One region of the Streptomyces sp. T028 genome, then DNA from elsewhere that is predicted to be linked to it. Evidence: riboswitches for the same ligand, from Rfam matches in the RefSeq annotation. Region 1 holds a riboswitch; each other region holds the start of a gene.
What was found. Region 1 has a riboswitch for cyclic di-AMP ahead of ACLZN2_RS35680 (NlpC/P60 family protein). Riboswitches for the same ligand answer to the same signal wherever they lie in the genome.
Positions count from the first base shown of each region.

Region 2: linked by a shared signal. The riboswitch ahead of ACLZN2_RS17030 (M23 family metallopeptidase) and the one ahead of ACLZN2_RS35680 (NlpC/P60 family protein) in region 1 are both predicted to bind cyclic di-AMP.
Region 3: linked by a shared signal. The riboswitch ahead of ACLZN2_RS22920 (C40 family peptidase) and the one ahead of ACLZN2_RS35680 (NlpC/P60 family protein) in region 1 are both predicted to bind cyclic di-AMP.

Region 1 covers NZ_JBLRVZ010000041.1:37,199-43,872, reverse strand. Annotated here, with positions in the region: gene pcrA (DNA helicase PcrA) at 1-1,140, opposite strand, end outside; cyclic di-AMP (ydaO/yuaA leader) riboswitch at 1,373-1,546, shown strand; gene ACLZN2_RS35680 (NlpC/P60 family protein) at 1,554-2,726, shown strand; gene ACLZN2_RS35675 (tellurite resistance/C4-dicarboxylate transporter family protein) at 2,824-3,840, shown strand; gene ACLZN2_RS35670 (hypothetical protein) at 3,818-4,171, opposite strand; gene ACLZN2_RS35665 (NlpC/P60 family protein) at 4,668-5,750, shown strand; gene ACLZN2_RS35660 (LuxR C-terminal-related transcriptional regulator) at 5,788-6,534, opposite strand; gene ACLZN2_RS35655 (PspC domain-containing protein) at 6,534-6,674, opposite strand, start outside.
Region 2 covers NZ_JBLRVZ010000016.1:107,335-114,008, forward strand. Annotated here, with positions in the region: gene ACLZN2_RS17020 (HPr family phosphocarrier protein) at 1-130, shown strand, start outside; gene ACLZN2_RS17025 (GntR family transcriptional regulator) at 393-1,088, opposite strand; gene ACLZN2_RS17030 (M23 family metallopeptidase) at 1,308-2,051, opposite strand; cyclic di-AMP (ydaO/yuaA leader) riboswitch at 2,063-2,225, opposite strand; gene ACLZN2_RS17035 (M16 family metallopeptidase) at 2,441-3,829, opposite strand; gene ACLZN2_RS17040 (M16 family metallopeptidase) at 3,826-5,175, opposite strand; gene ACLZN2_RS17045 (DNA gyrase/topoisomerase IV subunit A) at 5,443-6,674, shown strand, end outside.
Region 3 covers NZ_JBLRVZ010000024.1:14,792-21,465, reverse strand. Annotated here, with positions in the region: gene ACLZN2_RS22930 (ATP-dependent Clp protease proteolytic subunit) at 253-879, shown strand; gene ACLZN2_RS22925 (hypothetical protein) at 886-1,191, shown strand; cyclic di-AMP (ydaO/yuaA leader) riboswitch at 1,561-1,743, shown strand; gene ACLZN2_RS22920 (C40 family peptidase) at 1,747-2,220, shown strand; gene ACLZN2_RS22915 (ATP-binding protein) at 2,273-2,752, opposite strand; gene ACLZN2_RS22910 (helix-turn-helix domain-containing protein) at 3,019-3,879, shown strand; gene ACLZN2_RS22905 (DUF397 domain-containing protein) at 3,889-4,134, shown strand; gene ACLZN2_RS22900 (8-amino-7-oxononanoate synthase) at 4,208-5,335, opposite strand; gene bioB (biotin synthase BioB) at 5,484-6,674, shown strand, end outside.

The sequences.
Region 1 (6,674 bases):
CTCGTTGCGCTCGATGACCGCGTTGGCGGCGGAGAGGATCGTCTGCGTGGAGCGGTAGTTCTGCTCCAACAGGATCGTCGTCGCGTCCGGGTAGTCCTCCTCGAACTGGAGGATGTTGCGGATCGTCGCGCCCCGGAAGGCGTAGATCGACTGGTCGGCGTCACCGACGACGCAGAGCTCTGCGGGCGGGACGTCGTACTCGCCGGGGGGTACGTCGACCGGGTGCTCGGAGGTGCCGACCAGCTCCCTGACCAGGGCGTACTGGGCGTGGTTGGTGTCCTGGTACTCGTCGACGAGCACATGACGGAAGCGGCGGCGGTAGTGCTCGGCCACATCGGGGAAGGCGCGCAGCAGGTTGACCGTCGTCATGATCAGGTCGTCGAAGTCGAGGGCGTTGGCCTCGCGCAGCCGCGACTGGTACATCGCGTAGGCCTGGGCGAGGGTCTTCTCGAAGCCGTCGCCGGCCTGGGCGGCGAAGTCCTCCTCGTCGATCAGCTCGTTCTTCAGGTTGCTGATCTTGGCGCTGAAGGACTTCGGCGGGAAGCGCTTGGGGTCGAGGTCAAGATCACGGCAGACCAGGGCCATGAGCCGCTTGGAGTCGGCTGCGTCGTAGATCGAGAACGACGACGTGAAGCCGAGCTTCTTGCTCTCGCGGCGCAGGATGCGCACGCACGCGCTGTGGAAGGTCATCACCCACATCGCGTTCGCGCGCGGGCCGACGAGCTGCTCGACGCGCTCCTTCATCTCGCCCGCGGCCTTGTTGGTGAAGGTGATCGCGAGGATCTGGCCCGCATGCACGTTGCGCTCGGCGAGGAGGTGGGCGATGCGGTGGGTGAGCACACGGGTCTTGCCGGAGCCGGCGCCGGCGACGATGAGCAGAGGGGTGCCGGCGTGGACGACGGCCGCGCGCTGGTTGTCGTTGAGTCCCTCCAGGAGGGCGGCCGCGTCGAGCGCGGGGCGGGCGGCGCCGTCGCGGTAGTACACGTCCCGGTCCGGGGGCGCGTCGAACTTCCCGCCGAACAGATCGTCCGGAAGCGGCTCCGGAACGTGATCGTCCTCGGGCGGCGGCGGGGGTTCCTCCTCATGGCCGGCGGGGGCCTGGAGGTTCGCCAGGAAGCTGTCGTCAAAGAGGCTGCTCATCGCTCTCCGAGTCTAGGGCGCCCCACTGACAACGCGGGGCCGTCCCCCGAACATCTCCGCTCCTCACCTTCCGAGGCGGCGCTATCACAGCACGTGATCCCATGTCTCGGCTTTGCGCAAGATAACAAAAATGTATCGGGCATATCGCCCATCAACCTTCACAGGGGCCACACGAGTTGGCTACCGTGCCGGGCAGGCCACGCGGATCCCCACCGGCGAACCTCGCCGGGCCGTACGGCCTCCGCCGAGTCCGGTGTGCCCCCTGCGCGGCAGCCGGAGCCGGGGACCCACCGAGACCCCGGGGTGAATCGGCCCGACTCCCGACGGGAGGCGGCCGTAGGGCGCCCTTCCGAACCATCCGCCCGAACCCGACAGCTAACCCGGTAGGCGGACGATGGAAGGAGTCGCCTCTCTTGGCGTCGCAGCACCGCAAGCCGCGCTTTTCGGGCACCCGCGTGGCAGGCATACGCACGCCCGCCCTGGCCACCGCCGCCCTCACGTCCGTGGCCCTGCTCTCCCAGACGGCTAACGCCGCCCCGGCCGACGACGGCAAGCCGAGCCTGGAGGAGGTCGAGAAGAAGGTCGACGACCTCTACCGCCAGGCGGAGTCGGCGACCGAGAAGTACAACGCCGCCAAGGAGAAGACGACCAAGCAGCGCAAGCGGGTCGACGGTCTCCTCGATGACGTCGCGAAGCGCACCCAGAAGCTCAACGAGGCGCGGGAGGAGCTCGGTTCCTTCGCCGCCGCCCAGTACCGCACCGGTGCCTCCGCGCCCGACACGGCGACCTTCCTGCTGGCGGACTCCCCGCAGGACTACTTCGACCAGACGCAGCTGATGGGTCGGATGACCGACCGTCAGAAGGGCGCGGTCGACGACTACGTCACCGAGCAGTCGGCGACGATGAAGAAGCGGCAGGAGGCCGCCGAGAGCCTCGCGACGCTCACCGACGCCCAGAGCGACCTGAAGACCGCCAAGGCCACCGTCCAGAAGAAACTCGGCGATGCCCGCGAGCTGCTGGCGCAGCTGACGGCCGAGGAGAAGGCGCGGCTGGCGGCCATCGAGAAGCAGAAGCAGGAGGAGGCCGCGCGCAAGGCGGCCGAGCTGGCCCAGCAGCAGGCGGCGGAACAGGCCGCCCAGCAGGACGCCGGCACGTCCTCCTCCGGGTCGTCCGACTCCTCCTCGTCCTCGTCATCCTCGTCGTCCTCGTCCACGGACTCCTCGTACGCCACCAAGGCCGAGAAGGCGCTCGCCTTCGCCCGCGCACAGATCGGCAAGCCGTACGTCTGGGGCGCCACCGGCCCCGACTCCTACGACTGCTCCGGTCTGACCCAGGCCGCCTGGAAGGCCGCCGGAGTCTCCCTCCCGCGCACCACCTACGACCAGGTGAACGCGGGCACCACCGTCTCCCTCGCCGACGCCCAGCCCGGTGACCTGGTCTTCTTCTACGACGACGTCAGCCACGTCGGCATCTACATCGGCAACGGCATGATGATCCACGCCCCGAAGCCGGGCGCGTACGTCCGCGAGGAGTCCATCTACTATGACGGCGAGTCGGGCATCCACAGCGTGGTCCGCCCGGCCTGAGGCACGTTTGGGTACAGGCACGCGCGCGTAGGCCGTTTTTTGCCTCTACGCGCGTGTGCCGCCGCGTGAGCCGCTTCGCATCCCTAGCATCGGCTTCATGCCCGGCACCTCCTCCCCGCGCGCCTGGTGGGCGCGGCGTCCGCCGGCGGCCGGGGCCGCCGTTCTGGCCACCGGCATCCTGTCGGTCGGACTGCGCCTGGCGGGACACGAGGTGCTCTCCCATGCCACGCTGGCGCTGGCCGGCACAGCCTGGGTGATGCTGGCCGCGGACTTCGTCGTACGGCTGCTGCGGGAGCGCCGGCGCCGGCTGGCGGAGGATGGCACGCCGGGCGGGCTGACGGCCGTGGCCGCCACGGCCGTGCTCGGCACGGGCGTCTCGGAGCTCGGCCGGCAGAACTGGGCCTGGGCGCTGCTGGCCCTGTCCGCCCTGCTGTGGCCAGTGCTGATGACGGCTGTCGTACGGCATGTCGTACGGCATGTCATGAGCCATCAGGCCCGCCGGATGCCCGGGGACGTGTTCCTTTGCTGTGTGGCCACCCAGGCGCTCGCGGTGCTGGGCGCGACCCTGGGGAAGGCGGAGACGCTCGCCTGGCCGGCGCACACCGCGCTCGTGCTGTTCTGGCTCGGCCTGGTGCTCTACGCGGTCATGTTCGCCCTGTTCGACTGGCGGCAGGTGACCGAGGGCGCCGGGGACCAGTGGGTCGCCGGCGGGGCGCTCGCCGTCTCGGCGCTCGCGGGGGCGAGGCTCATCGACGCCGATCACGGGCTGTACCTGTGGAACGCCGACGACCGGGGCGTCCTGCGCGGGATGACCAACGCCCTGCTCGTGCTCGCCCTGTGCTGGTACGTCGTCCTGCTCGCCGCCGAGCTGCTCCGGCCACGGCTGCGCTACGACATGCGGCGATGGGCGACTGTGTTTCCAATGGGGATGACGGCGGTGGCGATGCAGTCCGTCGCCACCGCCACCGACCTCCCGGGCCTGAAGGGGCCCGGGGAGGTGTTGTTGTGGGTGGCGGTGGCGGTGTGGCTGGCGGTCGCCGTGGCGGCCCTGCGCGCCGGGTTCGCCGGGTGGGCCGGGTCCGCGGGGTCCGTCACGTCCAGAGGACCGCGATGAAGATGTTCGCCACGGTCAGCAGCCCGACCAGGCCGAACAGGGGCTTCTCCACCTTCTCGTCGTCCCGCTTCACATAGACCAGGCCGAGGATCACGACGAGCAGCGCCAGCTTCACCCCGATCTTGATGTTGTTGACGGGCTGGTCGTCGGCCTGGTTGAGGCCGACCAGGATCACGCCGGTGAGCAGCATGGTCGCCGCGCCGTGCAGCATCGCGGGGACGAAACGGGCCGTGCCCTGGCCCATGGCCTTCATCTGCGTGAGGAAGCCGCCCAGGAGCGCGGCGATGCCGATGATGTGCAGGCCGACGAAGAGATGGATGAGTACGTCCATGAGGCCGGATGCTAATCAGCCCGGCACACGCCACCCGACACCGGCCCTCCCCATGTGACCGGGCCTGTATTGATGCGCCCCATAGCATCCCCCCGCACCGAGGTGTCCTGGAACCGCCGCATCGATCACCGCACCGCGCGAACCCGACGCCCCCACCCCGGACGCCCGGACAGAAACGATCACGCGGCGGTCTGCTCAGGCCTTTTCCGTACATCGCGTTACCAACCCGACACAGACGGGCCTAGCGTCCTCCCCCAGGTGACCGGCTCCCCACCGCCGCCCAGGCCAGGGGCGGCAGTCGGCCACCACCGCCGAGAAGGTCCGGCGGCGTCCCGCTCCCCCTGTGCGGGCCGCCGTCGGACACGTCAGCCGCTCCCTCGGTCGTCCGTCCGCTCCCCCGACGGCCGATGGAGCTCCTGACAGCCACCGGTCCGGCCGACGACGGTCGGAGGACCCCACGGCCGAGGCGGTCGTACGAAAGGACGTGCAGTCCCACGTGGCAGCGCACCGCAAGCCCCGACAGCGCTCGCTCGGCGGCCAGACGGCCCGTACGGCGTTCACCCTCGCCCTCGCAGGCGCGGCGACCGCCACGGCCTTCGACGGCACCGGACAGGCCGAGCCCCAGCTGACCACCGCTCAGGTCAAGGCCAAGGTGGACAGGCTGTACCAGGAGGCGGAGGCGGCCACCGAGCAGTACAACGGCGCGCAGGAGAAGGCCACCGCCGCCCAGCGGCACCTTCGGACCCTGCGGGACGAGGCGGCCCGCAAGGAGGAGCAGCTCAACTCGGCACGGGAGGCGCTGGGCACGATGGCGGCTGCGCAGTACCGCAGCGGCGGCCTCGACCCCGCCGTGCAACTGGCCCTTTCCGACGACCCCGACCAGTACCTCGACGGCGCCGCCTTCGCCGAACGCGCCGGCGACCGACAGTCCGCCGCCGTCGCCCGCGTCCGCCACCAGCTCCGTGAGATCGAGCAGTTGCGCGGCGCCGCCCGCCTCGAACTGTCCTCCCTCAAGGCCCGCAAGACGGAGCTGAAGAAACACAAGAAGACCATCACCGACAAACTCACCACGGCCCGCGGCCTCCTCGCCCGGCTGACAGCGGCGGAAAGGGCCCGGATCGCAGCGGACACGGGCGGCGGCACCGGAACGACCGAGCGCGCCTCACGAGCCTCCTCCGGCTCCCGCGACCCCCTCCAGGCGCCCGGCACCACCACCGCCTCCGCCCCCAACTCCCGGGCGGCCGCAGCCGTCTCCTTCGCCCACTCCAAGCTCGGCAGCCCCTACGTCTGGGGCGCCACCGGCCCCGACGCCTTCGACTGCTCGGGCCTCGTCCTGGCCGCCTACCGCTCCGCCGGGGTCTCCCTGCCCCGCACGACCTACGCCCAGATCGGCGCCGGCCAACGCGTCTCCCGCTCCGAACTCCGCCCCGGCGACCTGGTGTTCTTCTACTCCGGCATCACCCACGTAGGCCTCTACATCGGCAACGGCCAGATGATCCACGCCCCCAACCCCTCGGCCCCGGTACGCATCGCGCCCATCGACGAGATGCCCTTCGCCGGGGCGACCCGGGTGGTGTGAGCCGAGGGCCTCCGGACATGGGCGAGGCCGCGGTGGGTCACACCAGACGTCGTGCCGTCGCCCAACGCGTCAGCTCATGACGGTTCGACAACTGGAGCTTGCGGAGCACCGCCGAGACATGGGACTCGACCGTCTTCACCGAGATGAACAGCTGCTTGGCGATCTCCTTGTACGCATAGCCGCGGGCGATGAGGCGCAGCACCTCGCGCTCGCGCTGGGTGAGCCGGTCGAGGTCCTCGTCGACCGGAGGGGCATCGGTGGAGGCGAAGGCGTCCAGGACGAACCCGGCGAGGCGCGGCGAGAAGACCGCGTCGCCCTCCTGCACCCGGAAGACGGAGTCGACCAGATCGGTACCGGTGATCGTCTTGGTGACGTAACCGCGAGCACCCCCACGGATCACCCCGATCACGTCCTCCGCCGCGTCCGAGACGGACAACGCGAGGAAACGCACCGGCTGCTCGGTGTCGGCCATCAACGCGGCGCAGCGGCGCAGCACTTCGACCCCGCCGCCGCCCGGCAGATGGACGTCGAGAAGGACCACCTCGGGCCGGGTCGCGGTGATGACGGTGACCGCCTGGTCGACGTCCGCCGCCTCGCCGACGACCTCGACGCCCGTCTGCTCGGTCTGGCCGATCTCGGCCTGCACACCCGTACGGAACATACGGTGGTCGTCGACCAGGACCACCCGCACGCGCCGCCCGCCCGTGCCCTCGCCGGAGGTCTGCGCCGACCCGGCGCCCTCCCCCGCCCCCGCAGCCGCGCTCTTCTCGGTCGGGTCGCTCATCACGTCTTCTCCGCCCTCTCCATCTCCAGCTCGACCTCCGTGCCGCCGCCCGGCACCGCCCGCAGCCGGGCCGTACCGCCGTTGCGCTCCATACGGCCGATGATCGATTCTCTGACGCCCATGCGGTCGGCGGGTATCGA
Region 2 (6,674 bases), on a different contig from region 1:
CCTCGGCCTCGGCGCGAAGGGGGGCGAGGAGATCGTCCTCGCCTCCGACGCCGAGGGCGCGGACATCGCCCTGGACCGGCTGGCGAAGCTGGTCGCCGAGGGTCTCGAGGAGCTCCCCGAGACCGTCTGAGTCACACGCGGGGCCGCGTCACCCTCGGGGTGGCGCGGCCCCGCCGTTTTTTCACGCCTGATTCAGCGCTGGCTTCCGCGCTCACTTCCACGCTCGCTCCGCGGCTGCTCCGCGGCTGCTCCGCGACATTACCGGCGGCATAACCGGAAACCCGGGGCCGGGCACACCGAATGCGCGCCACCGAGAATTCCGGGCGCGCACGGAAAAGGGCAGCGGAAATACCTCTCCGCCGAATATCTCTTCTTTGTATACGGCTCCCGTGTTAATGACGCAGACCCGTCATGTTTACGGGAGGTTGCGAAGTCCTCACACGGTCGGCGCGGTCCGCGCCGCCGACGAAACGCAGCCGGTGGGCGGCGCTCGCGCGCTCGGTGTGCAGCGCCGTGACCGTCCGCGCCCGCTCCTGGTCGCCCCGCGCCACCGCGTCCACGATCGCGCCGTGCTCCGCCCAGGACTCCACGGGGTTGGCGGGCGCCTCCACCGCGTACATCCAGGCGATCTTGTGGCGCAGCTGGGTGAGCATGGACGTCAGGGCGTGGCTTCCGGAGGCCTGGGCGAGCGTCTCGTGGAACCAGCCGCCCAGGGAGCGCAGATCCTCGCTGTTGCCCCTCCTGGCCCGCTCCTGGCCCAGCCGGACGAGTCCGCGCAGCACCTTCAGGTGGGCCTCGGTGCGCCGCTGGGCGGCCCGGGCGGCACCGAGCGGCTCCAGGAGCATGCGCATCTCCAGCAGGTCGGCCGCCTCCTGCTCGGTCGGTTCCGCGACACACGCGCCCGCGTGCCGCCGGGTCACGACGAAGCCCTCGGCCTCCAGGGTGCGCAGTGCCTCCCGGACGGGGACCCGGGAAACGCCGTAGCGGCGGGCGAGGAGTTCCTCGGTGAGGCGGCCGCCGCGCTCGTAGACACCGGCGACGATGTCGTCCCGGATGGCCGTGCACACCGAGTGCGCCGGAATACGCATACCGACCTCCGCCTTAATCCCCGTGAAACGTCGCCGAGCGCCGCCGATTGACGTGTGTTCCGTGACTCTATTGCAATGAGCCGGAATTTCCGACGGCGGGCCGGAATCCAGGGATATTTTTTGGACAGCGAGGTGCCGAAAACGGCGAAAGCCCCGGCCGCGTGGGCCGGGGCTCGGGACGGGCCGTCGCCGGGTGCCGTCAGACGTCGCCGGGTGCCGTCAGATGGTGACGCCGTGCTGGCGGAGGTAGGCGAGCGGGTCGATGTCGGAGCCGTACTCCGCCGTCGTACGGGCCTCGAAGTGCAGATGCGCGCCGGTGACGTTGCCGGTCGCGCCAGACAGGCCGATCTGCTGCCCAGGGGTGACCTGCTGGCCCACCGAGACGCCGATGGAGGACAGGTGGCCGTACTGGGTGTACGTGCCGTCGTTCATCTTGATGACGACCTGGTTGCCGTACGACCCGCCCCAGCCCGCCTCGACGACGGTGCCCAGGCCGACCGCGTGCACGGACGTGCCGCTGGCGGCGTGGAAGTCGATGCCGGTGTGACTGCCGGAGGACCACAGGGAGCTGCTCGCGTGATAGCCGGTGGAGACGTAGGAGCCGGTGATCGGCAGCACGAAGGCGTTCAGACGCTTGCGCTCGGCCTCGCGGGCGGCACGCACGCGTGCCTCGCGCTCCTCCGCGGCCTTCTTGGCGGCGGCCTCACGCGCGGCCTCCTCGAAGGCGGCCTTCTTCTGCAGGGCGACCTGGTCGTCGACCTGGTCGGCGACGGCCTCACCAGCGGCGACGACGGGGATCAGCCCGGTCTGCTCGGGGGTCGGCTCCGCGGCGAGAGCCGGGGTGGAGGCGACGGTGGCCATGACACCGGTGGTGGTCAGCGCCGCGAAACCCGCCGCGCGGACGGAGGTGCGCTGCATCCGGCTGGGCCGGCGATGCTTCCCGGTGGCGCAGGTGTACGCCAAGACGAGCGGTCCTTTCCTTCCTTCTCGCCTACCGGGTTAGCTGACGGGTTCGGAGCAGGAAGGTCTCCTACGGACCCCCTCGCTCACGCGCGGGCGCCCGATTCACCCCAGGGACTGATATGGGTCCCCGGCTCCCCTGGCTCGCGCCGTACGGGGACTCGGCGATGACTGTCCGGTGCCGCGGATGCGGCGCACTGCCTGACGAACAGCCGGGCCGACGGTATGCGGGACCGTTATCAATCCTCAAACGGATCACGGCTTTTGTAGCGCACGCCACACGGCAGACAGGCAACCTCCGCCCCAATTCGGACATCCTGCGGCCCCCGGTACAGCCCCCGGGAGGACACCTCTGTCACCCGGGGCCGCAACACGTCCGTGCCTCCCGGCGCCTACTCGGCGGCGACGACGGTCACTTCGCCGATGCCGAGCGCCTCCACGGGCTCCTTGATCTGAGCGGCGTCACCGACGAGGACGGTCACCAGACGGTCCACCGGGAAGGCGCTCACGGCCGCCGCGGTGGCCTCGACCGTGCCGGTCGCGGCGAGCTGCTGGTACAGCGTGGCCTGGTAGTCGTCGGGCAGGGATTGCTCGACCTGGTCGGCCAGCGTGCTCGCGACGGCCGCCGCGGTCTCGTACTTCAGCGGCGCCACACCCACCAGGTTCTGCACGGCGACGTCGCGCTCGGCGTCGGTCAGGCCCTCGGCGGCGAGGGTGCGCAGCACCTTCCACAGGTCGTCCAGGGCAGGACCGGTGTTCGGTGTGTCGACGGAGCCGCTGATGGCGAGCATCGCCGCGCCCGAGCCGTCGGGGGCGGAGCGCAGGACCTGCCCGAACGCGCGCACCCCGTACGTGTAGCCCTTCTCCTCGCGCAGGACGCGGTCCAGGCGGGAGGTGAGAGTGCCGCCGAGGCAGTACGTGCCGAGGACCTGGGCGGCCCACACGCGCGCGTGCCGGTCGGCGCCGATCCGGCCGATGAGCAGCTGCGTCTGGACGGCTCCGGGGCGGTCCACGATGACGACGCGGCCGGTGTCGTCGGCGGTCACCGGCGGCACGGGCCGCTGCTGGGCCGGGGTGCCCGTCCAGGCGCCCAGGGTCTCTCCGAGGAGCGCGGCCAGGTCGACGCCCGTGAGGTCGCCGACAACCACCGCCGTGGACGTGGCCGGCCGGACGTGCCGCTCGTAGAAGGCCCGCACGGCGGCGGAGTCGATCTTCTCGACGGTCTCCGCGGTGCCCTGGCGGGGCCGCGACATGCGCGCGGTCGCCGGGAACAGCTCCTTGGAGAGCTCCTTGGCGGCGCGGCGGGAGGGGTTGGCCAGCTCGTGCGGGATCTCGTCCAGACGGTTGTGGACGAGGCGCTCGACCTCGCTGTCGGCGAAGGCGGGCGCGCGCAGGGCGTCGGCGAGCAGGCCGAGCGCCTTGGGCAGCCGGGAGGCGGGCACCTCCAGGCTGAGCCGGACGCCGGGGTGGTCGGCGTGCGCGTCGAGGGTGGCGCCGCAGCGCTCCAGCTCGGCGGCGAACTCCTCGGCGGAGTGCTGGTCGGTGCCCTCGGAGAACGCGCGCGCCATGATCGTGGCGACGCCGTCCAGGCCGGCCGGTTCGGCGTCCAGGGGCGCGTCGAGGAGGACCTCGACGGCGACGACCTGCTGGCCGGGGCGGTGGCAGTGCAGGACGGTCAGGCCGTTGTCCAGCGTGCCGCGTTCGGGCGCCGGGAACGCCCACGGCCTGGCCTCGCCCGCCCGGGGCTGGGGGTGGAAGTCCATCGTGGCGAGCTCCGTCACTGGGCCGCCTCCTCGTTCTCGTCCTGGTCGGCGGGGGCTTCGGGGGCGGTCGGCTCGTAGACGAGGACCGCGCGGTTGTCGGGGCGCAGGCGGGCCTTGGCGACCTCCCGCACCTCCTCGGACGTGATGTCCAGGACGCGCTGGACGGCGGTGAGGGCGAGCTGCGGGTCGCCGAACAGGACGGCGAACCGGCACAGTTCGTCGGCGCGGCCCGCGACGGTGCCGAGCCGGTCGAGCCACTCGCGCTCCAACTGGGCCTGGGCGCGCTCCATTTCCTCGGCCGTGGGGCCCTCCTCGGCGAACCGGGCGAGCTCCTCGTCGATGGCGGCCTCGATGACGGGCACCTCGACGTCCCCGGACGTCTTCACGTCCAGCCAGCCCAGGGAGGGCGCCCCGGCGAGCCGCAGCAGCCCGAAGCCGGCGGCGACGGCCGTACGGTCACGGCGCACCAGCCGGTTGTACAGACGGGAGGACTCGCCGCCGCCCAGCACGGTGAGCGCCAGGTCGACCGCGTCGCACGCGCGCGTGCCGTCGTTCGGCAGGCGGTAGGCGGCCATCAGGGCGCGGGCCGGAACCTCCTCCTCGACGACCTCGCGCAGCTGGTCGCCGATGACGTCGGGCAGGGTGCCGTCGCGCGGCTCGGGCTTGCCGTCGTGCGAGGCGATGGAGCCGAAGTACTTCTCGATCCAGGCGAGGGTCTGCTCGGGGTCGATGTCGCCGACGACGGACAGGACGGCGTTGTTGGGCGCGTAGTACGTGCGGAAGAACGCGCGCGCGTCCTCCAGGGTGGCCGCGTCCAGGTCGGCCATCGAGCCGATCGGCGTGTGGTGGTAGGGGTGGCCGTCCGGGTAGGCGAGGGCGGTCAGCTTCTCGAAGGCGGTGCCGTAGGGCACGTTGTCGTAGCGCTGGCGGCGTTCGTTCTTCACGACGTCGCGCTGGTTCTCCATGGACTCGTCGTCCAGGGCGGCGAGCAGGGAGCCCATGCGGTCGGCCTCCAGCCAGAGGGCGAGCTCCAGCTGGTGGGCGGGCATGGTCTCGAAGTAGTTGGTGCGCTCGAAGCTGGTGGTGCCGTTGAGGGAGCCGCCGGCGCCCTGGACCAGCTCGAAGTGGCCGTTGCCCTTGACCTGGGCGGAGCCCTGGAACATGAGGTGCTCGAAAAGGTGAGCCAGGCCGGTACGGCCCTTGACTTCGTGACGGGAGCCGACGTCGTACCAGAGGCACACCGCCGCGACGGGGGTCAGGTGGTCCTCGGAGAGCACCACGCGAAGGCCGTTGGCCAGGCGGTGCTCGGTCGCTGTCAGGCCCCCGGTGCCTGCCTGGTCTGTGGCCGTGTGACCCATGGGCATGTACGTCCTTCCGATCGCGGACGCGGTCGTGGAAACCGCGCGTTTCCTGCCGGTCCTGTCACTGTATGCAAGCGTGCGGTGGGTCGGCGAAGTTCCCGGACGACGTACGCCGAGAGCGAGAATCCGGGGCGCCGGGCCGGAACGGACATGACGTACCCTGCGGGCAATCACGAGAGGGCTTAAGTCCTGGGCCCGTCTTGTCAGTGCCACGGTCCACAATGGACCGCGTCAGATTCCGTCACACGCCTCAGCAAGGAGCCGGCAGCGATGGCCCGCCGCAGCACGAAGACCCCGCCGCCCGACGACTCGTACGAGGAGCGGATCCTCGACATCGACGTCGTCGACGAGATGCAGGGCTCCTTCCTGGAGTACGCGTACTCGGTCATCTACTCCCGAGCCCTGCCCGACGCCCGCGACGGCCTCAAGCCGGTGCACCGCCGGATCGTCTACCAGATGAACGAGATGGGCCTGCGCCCCGACCGCGGCTACGTGAAGTGCGCGCGCGTGGTCGGCGAGGTCATGGGCAAGCTCCATCCGCACGGCGACTCGTCGATCTACGACGCCCTGGTGCGCATGGCGCAGCCGTTCTCCATGCGCGTGCCGCTGGTCGACGGCCACGGCAACTTCGGCTCCCTGGGCAACGACGACCCGCCGGCCGCCATGCGGTACACCGAGTGCCGCCAGGCCGAGGCGACGAGCCTGATGACCGAGTCGATCGACGAGGACACGGTCGACTTCGCGCCGAACTACGACGGCCAGGAGCAGGAGCCGGTGGCGCTGCCCGCCGCCTTCCCGAACCTGCTGGTCAACGGCGCGTCCGGGATCGCGGTCGGCATGGCCACGAACATGCCGCCGCACAACCTGGGCGAGGTCGTCGCGGCCGCCCGTCATCTGATCCGTTATCCCAACGCGGATCTGGACACCCTGATGAAGTTCGTCCCGGGCCCGGACCTGCCCACCGGCGGCCGGATCGTCGGTCTGTCCGGCGTCCGCGACGCCTACGAGACGGGGCGCGGCACCTTCAAGATCCGCGCCACGGTCGCGGTGGAGACGGTGACGGCCCGCCGCAAGGGCCTGGTCGTCACGGAGCTGCCGTTCACGGTCGGCCCCGAGAAGGTCATCGCCAAGATCAAGGACCTGGTCGGTTCGAAGAAGATCCAGGGCATCGCCGACGTCAAGGACCTCACCGACCGTGAGCACGGCCTGCGCCTGGTGATCGAGATCAAGAACGGCTTCGTGCCAGAGGCGGTCCTGGAGCAGCTCTACAAGCTGACGCCGATGGAGGAGTCCTTCGGCATCAACAATGTCGCGCTGGTGGACGGCCAGCCGCTGACACTGGGCCTCAAGGAGCTCCTGGAGGTCTATCTCGACCACCGCTTCGACGTGGTCCGCCGGCGCAGCGAGTTCCGCCGCGGCAAGCGCCGCGACCGGCTGCACCTGGTGGAGGGCCTGCTGACGGCGCTCGTCGACATCGACGAGGTCATCCGGCTGATCCGCTC
Region 3 (6,674 bases), on a different contig from region 1:
CCACCCGCTACGAGACGACCGCAACCGTCTACCCGGCCGGACTTCACATCGCAGGCATTTTCCCCTGGTCCGCCCGGCGATCCAAACGAAAGTTCGTAGAGAAAGTTGTGAGATATCCGCCCTCGGCGAACCGTCAAAACGGCCTCTGAGCTGGGCATTCGACTTGATCACCAGAACCTGACCCCATTCTAACGTCACGTACGTCCTGTACATTTTTTACAGATGCGCCAGACGTCGAAGGAGGGGTTCCCGATGACCCGACCGTCCGCCCGTTACGTCCTGCCCGAGTTCACGGAACGCACGAGCTACGGACACCGCACGATGGATCCGTACTCGAAGCTGCTGGAGGAGCGGATCGTCTTCCTCGGGACGCCGATCGACGACACCGCGGCGAACCACGTGATGGCCCAGTTCATGTACCTGGAGCACAAGGACCCGGACCGGGACATCGCGCTGTACATCAACTCCCCCGGCGGCTCGTTCAGCGCGATGACCGCGATCTACGACACCCTCCGGTACGTCACCTGTGACGTGGAGACGACCTGCCTGGGCCAGGCCGGCTCGTCGGCGGCCGTGCTGCTGGCGGCGGGCACGCCGGGCAAGCGGTTCGCGCTGCCGGGCGCCAGGATGGTGGTCCGGCAGCCGGCGCTGCCCGAGCCCGTCGAGGGACAGACCAGCGACCTGGCGATCCAGGCCGAGGAGCTGTCCCGCACCCGGGACCTGCTGGAGGAGATGCTCGTACGGCACACCGGGCGCGCCCCCGAACAGGTGACCGAGGACATCGAGCGGGATCTGATCCTGACCGCGGCTCAGGCCGTGGAGTACGGCCTGGTGGACGGGGTCGTCCCGAGCCGTCGCGACATCGCCGGGGCGAGGTGAGCCGCGATGGTTCCCGAGCTGCCGCCGCTGCCCGCGCTCACCCGCGCCGAGGCCGAGCTGATCGACCGTTATCTGGACGTGGTGGATCTGCTCGGGCGGATCAATCCCGCGCACGACGGTGACACCTACCGGGGCCTGCGGGCCGCCCAGGCGCTGGTGGCGAGGGCAGCGGAGCTGCGGGACGCGCTGACGTTGATGCACCAGCGGGGCGAGAGCGAGCTGCACGCGCCGACCCTCGCGCGGGCGCTGCGCGTCCTGGACGGGGAGCGCCGCACAGCGCGCGTCACGGTACCTCCGCTCTCCGACAGTTGACGCACGCCCGTCCGGCTCGGCGCACCGCCGCGCCGTCCGTGACGTCCGGGCCGGACCTGAAACGCACCAGACGGGTTACCCCCGTTCGGCGTAGCGGCGGCCCCCCTTGCGAGCGAGCGCATTGTGCCGAAGGCGCTGTTTTCCGGGTCGGCGCAAGGGGTAGCGGCGCAGGTCGGGGGGCCTTTGGCGGCCTTGACACCTGAACCCCCATCAGGGTGTCCACCCGAACGGGTGAGTGGTGAGGAACCCCACAAATCACCGGTTCCATTGGGATTTTCGGTCAACGGTGAGTCAAGATCCGTGTCTGACGACAAGTCCCCGCCACAAGCGGCGGGGCGGTCCGGGCGGACGCCGAGTCCTGCCGCTGCCCGGATTGACCCGTCGACAGGAGTGCATCGGCAGGAGTGGAGGACCCAAGCACGACGGGTCGCCGGAACGGTCACGCCATGACCGGGTCGAGCAGCCCTTGGGGTGAAGCCGCGCGAGCGGCCGGGCACCTTTGTCAGCCCGAATCCGACAGGTCATCCTTCACAGGCGGTTGACGAAGGGTTGCGCATGACTGCGCTCAATCGTGTCCCGTCGCTCATGGCCCGGGCCGGTACGGCCTCCGCGTTCGCCATCGCCGCCGTGGGCGGATCGATCGTGATCCCCGGTGTCGCCTCCGACGCCGCGGCGGCCACGCCGGCGACCAAGGCGCTCCAGGTCGCGGCGTCCAAGAAGGGTGCACCGTACAAGTACGGGGCGGCCGGACCGAAGAGGTTCGACTGCTCAGGTCTCACGATGTACTCGTTCAAGAAGGCGGGCAAGACCCTGCCGCGCACGGCTGCGCAGCAGTACAACAAGACGCGCCACATCTCGGCCTCCAGCCGCAAGGCGGGCGACCTGGTGTTCTTCCACTCGGGGTCGTACGTGTACCACGTCGGGATCTACGCCGGTAAGGGCAAGATCTGGCACTCGCCGAAGACCGGTAGCGTGGTGAAGCTGGAGAAGATCTGGACCAAGAGCGTCTGGTACGGCCGGGTCCGCTAGGACCTGCCCGAGCACCGCTTCCCGGGGTGGTGGCGGCGTCCCTGACGCGCCCTCACCGCCCCGGGAGCTCGCCCGGTCGCGGAGGCGCCGCGGCGCCCGCCACCGGCTCGGCCGGGACGGTCCACGGCAGCTCGACCGTGACCGTCTTGCCGCCCTCCCGTGTGGGGCGGACTCTGAGCTTGCCGCCGCGCTCGGCGGTCAGCCAGCGAATGATCACCATGCCTCGGCCGTTGTCCTGCTGGACGGCGGCCGGCAGTCGTTTGGGGAAGCGCGGGTGGCTGTCGGTGACGCCGATGCGCAGCCGTTCGTCCCGGTCGAGCACCAGGGCCACCGTGAAGGTGGGTGACTGTCCGAAGGTGTGCTGCACGGCGTTGGTCGCGAGTTCGGAGACGATCAGCCGGATGGTGTCGGCCGCCTCCGAGTCCGCCGGCAGTCCCCATTCGCCGAGCGCGCCGGCCACGAAGCCGCGGGCCGTGGAGACCGAGGCGGGATCGCTCGGCAGAGTGACGGATGCTTCCAGATGGTCTGCCATGGCGACCTCGTCCCTTTCCCACGGGACCGGAGTCCGACACGCTGCGGATGGTTCGAGTACGGTCCCGGACTGGTGCTTCTTCGCCAGACTGCCATCAGCACGCCGGTCACGGGTGGCGATCCACCAAGATATGCATATATCTGTCGCCCAATGCGGTGAACTCTGCCGCGGCAGAGCGTTTTTGGACAGCCCATAAGGACGGCCCATAAAGACGGTCCACAGGGACGGTCCATCAAGGACGATCCATGGGGAGCAAGGAGGAGCCCATGCAGCACGGTCCCGCGGTGCGCCGCCGAAAGCTGGGCGCGGAACTGCGCAGTCTGCGCGCCCGGGCGGGGCTCACGAGCGGTGAGGCGGCCCGGCTCGTCGGCTGGCACCAGTCCAAGGTAAGCCGTATCGAGACCGGCACCAGTGGTACGAAACCGGCCGATGTGCGGTTACTTCTCGACGCCTACGGCGTGACGGACCCACAACTGCGGGACCTGATGACGGCGTTGGCCGGCTCGGAGGAGAGCGGGGGCCGGGACCACTGGTGGCACGCCTATCGCGGGGTCCTGCCGGCCGCCTACCGGGACTTCATCAGTCTGGAGTCGCAGGCCGGCGTGATGCGCACGCTGGAGACGACCGTGGTCCCGGGGCTGCTCCAGACGGCCGAGTACGCGCGCGCGGTGACCCGGGCGGCGGTGGAGGGCGCGGACGAGGACCAGCTGGACACGCTGGTGGAGGTGCGGATCGCCCGCCAGGACGTGCTGCACCGGCAGCCGCCGCTCAGGCTGACAGCGGTGCTGGACGAGGCGGTGCTGCGGCGGGAGGTGGGCGGCCCCGAGGTGATGGAGCACCAGCTCGTCCGGCTGATGGAGGCGGCGCACCTGCCCCAAGTCCGGCTTCAGGTACTGCCGTTCGCGGCCGGCGCCCATATCGGCGTCACCGGCCCTTTCGTTATTTTCTCATTTTCGAGCGCTCCCGATCTGGATGTGGTTGTTCTCGACCACTTGACGAGTAGCCTCTACCTCGAACGGAAAGAAGACCTCGAGGCCTACACCGAGGCCTTCAACGCCCTTCGGGCGCATGCCCTTTCGCCCGGGGAATCACTGGAATACATCGCCGCGATAGCTGACGGCGCGTAGGGAGGCACCATGACTGCTCTGCCTCGGAACGTACTTCGGACCGTACCTCTCAGCACCGACCCCCACGCTCTCCCTCAGGTGCGGTGGCTGCGCAGCAGCTACAGCACGGGAGCGAACAACTGCGTGGAGACGGCCCGGCCGGCCCTCGGGCCCTGCGCCGGACTGCTCGCCGTACGCGACTCCAAGGACCCGGACGGGCCCGCCCTGCTCTTCTCCCCCGAGAGCTGGTCGGGTTTCACCGCCGCGTTCCGCTGATCACCGTCGCCTGATCACCTTCCGAACACAGCCACCTGTCAGCAGGGGCGACCCACGGCCGTGTCACGCCGACTCATGGTCGCGTCTCCCCGATCACCCGTACAGCGCGATCCAGCTCGGCCCCGGAGAGGTCGGCGCGGGCGGTCAGCCTGAGGCGTGAGATGCCGTCGGGCACGGAGGGAGGACGGAAACAGCCCACGGCGAGGCCTGCCGACCGGCAGTCCGCCGCCCACTGCACGGCCTCCTCCGGGGACGGCGCACGCACGGAGACGACCGCGGCGTCCGGACGTACCGCCTCCAGGCCCGCGGCCGTCAGCCGCTCGTGCAGTTCGGTCGCCACCGCACGCGCGCGTGCCGCCCGCCCGGGCTCCCGGCGCAGCAGCCGGAGCGCCGCGAGGGCCGCGCCCGCCGCCGCCGGCGCCAGACCCGTGTCGAAGATGAAGGTCCGGGCCGCGTTGACCAGATGGTCGATCACCCGCGCGGGCCCCAGCACCGCCCCGCCCTGACTGCCGAGCGACTTCGACAGCGTCACCGTGACGACGACGTCCTCGGCACCGGCCAGTCCCACCGCGTACGGGGCGCCCTGGCCGCCGTCGCCCAGCACACCGAGGCCGTGCGCGTCGTCCACCACCAGCCCCGCGCCGTGCTCCCGGCAGGCGGCGGCGAGGGCGGCCAGCGGGGCGGCGTCGCCGTCGACCGAGAAGACCGTGTCGGAGACGGCCACCGCCGGGCCGTCGTGCGTGCCGAGCGCCTTGCGCACGGCGTCCGGGTCGGCGTGCGCCACGACCTGGGTGGTGCCCCGGGCCAGGCGGCAGCCGTCGATGAGCGAGGCGTGGTTGCCCGCGTCCGAGACGATCAGCGAGCCGTGCGGGGCCAGCGCGGTGACCGCGGCCAGGTTCGCGGCGTACCCGGAGGAGAAGACGAGCGCCGCCTCGACACCGCAGAAGGCGGCCAGCTCCCGCTCCAGCTCGGTGTGCAGCTCGGTGGTTCCGGTGACCAGCCGGGAGCCGGTCGATCCGCCGCCCCAGGTCCGCGCGGCCGCCGCGGCGCCCTCCCGGACCTCCCGGTGGCGGGACAGGCCCAGGTAGTCGTTGCTCGCGAGATCGAGCAGCGGGGAGTCGGCCGGACGGGGCCGCAACGTCCGTACGAGTCCGGCCCGGCGGCGCGCGGCCGCCTGTTCGTCGATCCAGCCGAACGCCATGGCTCCTCCGGGGCTTTTGTAGGTAGCGGACAGACCCTAGCGTCACGGACCGCTACCCACGGTGTGGCAATACCCACACGTCGAACCGGGTGTGTTGTGTGATCCCTACCTTGGCCCGGGGCGGTCCCGTAGGACAGGATCGGCTCTCATGGACCTGCTGAACACGCTGGTGGACAAGGGGCTTCGGCGCGAGCTGCCGACCCGCGAGGAAGCGCTGGCCGTCCTCGCCACTTCCGACGACGACGTGCTGGACGTGGTGGCCGCGGCCGGGAAGGTGCGCCGGCACTGGTTCGGCCGACGGGTGAAACTCAACTACCTCGTCAACCTCAAGTCGGGCCTGTGCCCCGAGGACTGCTCCTACTGCTCCCAGCGGCTCGGCTCCACGGCCGGGATCCTGAAGTACACCTGGCTCAAGCCCGACGAGGCGTCGAAGGCCGCGGCGGCCGGGCTCGCGGGCGGGGCCAAGCGGGTCTGTCTGGTGGCGTCCGGGCGCGGTCCGACCGACCGTGACGTGGACCGCGTCTCTGAGACCATCAAGGCCATCAAGGACCAGAACGAGGGCGTCGAGGTGTGCGCCTGTCTGGGCCTGCTCTCCGACGGCCAGGCCGAACGGCTGCGCGAGGCGGGCGCGGACGCCTACAACCACAACCTCAACACCTCCGAGGCGACGTACGGGGACATCACCACCACCCACACGTACGCCGACCGGGTGGACACGGTCTCCAAGGCGCACGCGGCGGGTCTGTCGGCCTGCTCGGGTCTGATCGCGGGCATGGGCGAGTCGGACGAGGACCTGGTGGACGTGGTCTTCTCGCTGCGCGAGCTGGACCCGGACTCGGTGCCGGTCAACTTCCTCATCCCGGTCGAGGGCACCCCGCTGGGCAAGGAGTGGAACCTCACCCCGCAGCGCTGTCTGCGGATCCTGGCGATGGTCCGGTTCGTCTGCCCGGACGTCGAGGTGCGGATCGCGGGCGGCCGTGAGGTGCATCTGCGCACCCAGCAGCCCCTCGCGCTGCACCTGGCCAACTCGATCTTCCTCGGCGACTACCTCACCACCGAGGGCCAGGCCGGCAAGGCCGACCTGGAGATGATCGCGGACGCGGGCTTCGAGGTGGAGGGCGCGGGCGAGATCACCCTGCCGGAGCACCGGGCGACGGCGGGCGGGGGCGGGTGCGGGTCGCACGCGGAGGCGGGCTGCGGGTCGCACGCGGAGGCGGGCTGCGGGTCGCACGCGGAGGCGGGCTGCGGTTCCGTCTGCGGTTCGCACGAGGGCGGCTCGGTGTGCGGTACGGCCGCTGCCGCCGCCCCGGCCGGTGAGCCCCGTACGGACCTGGTCGCC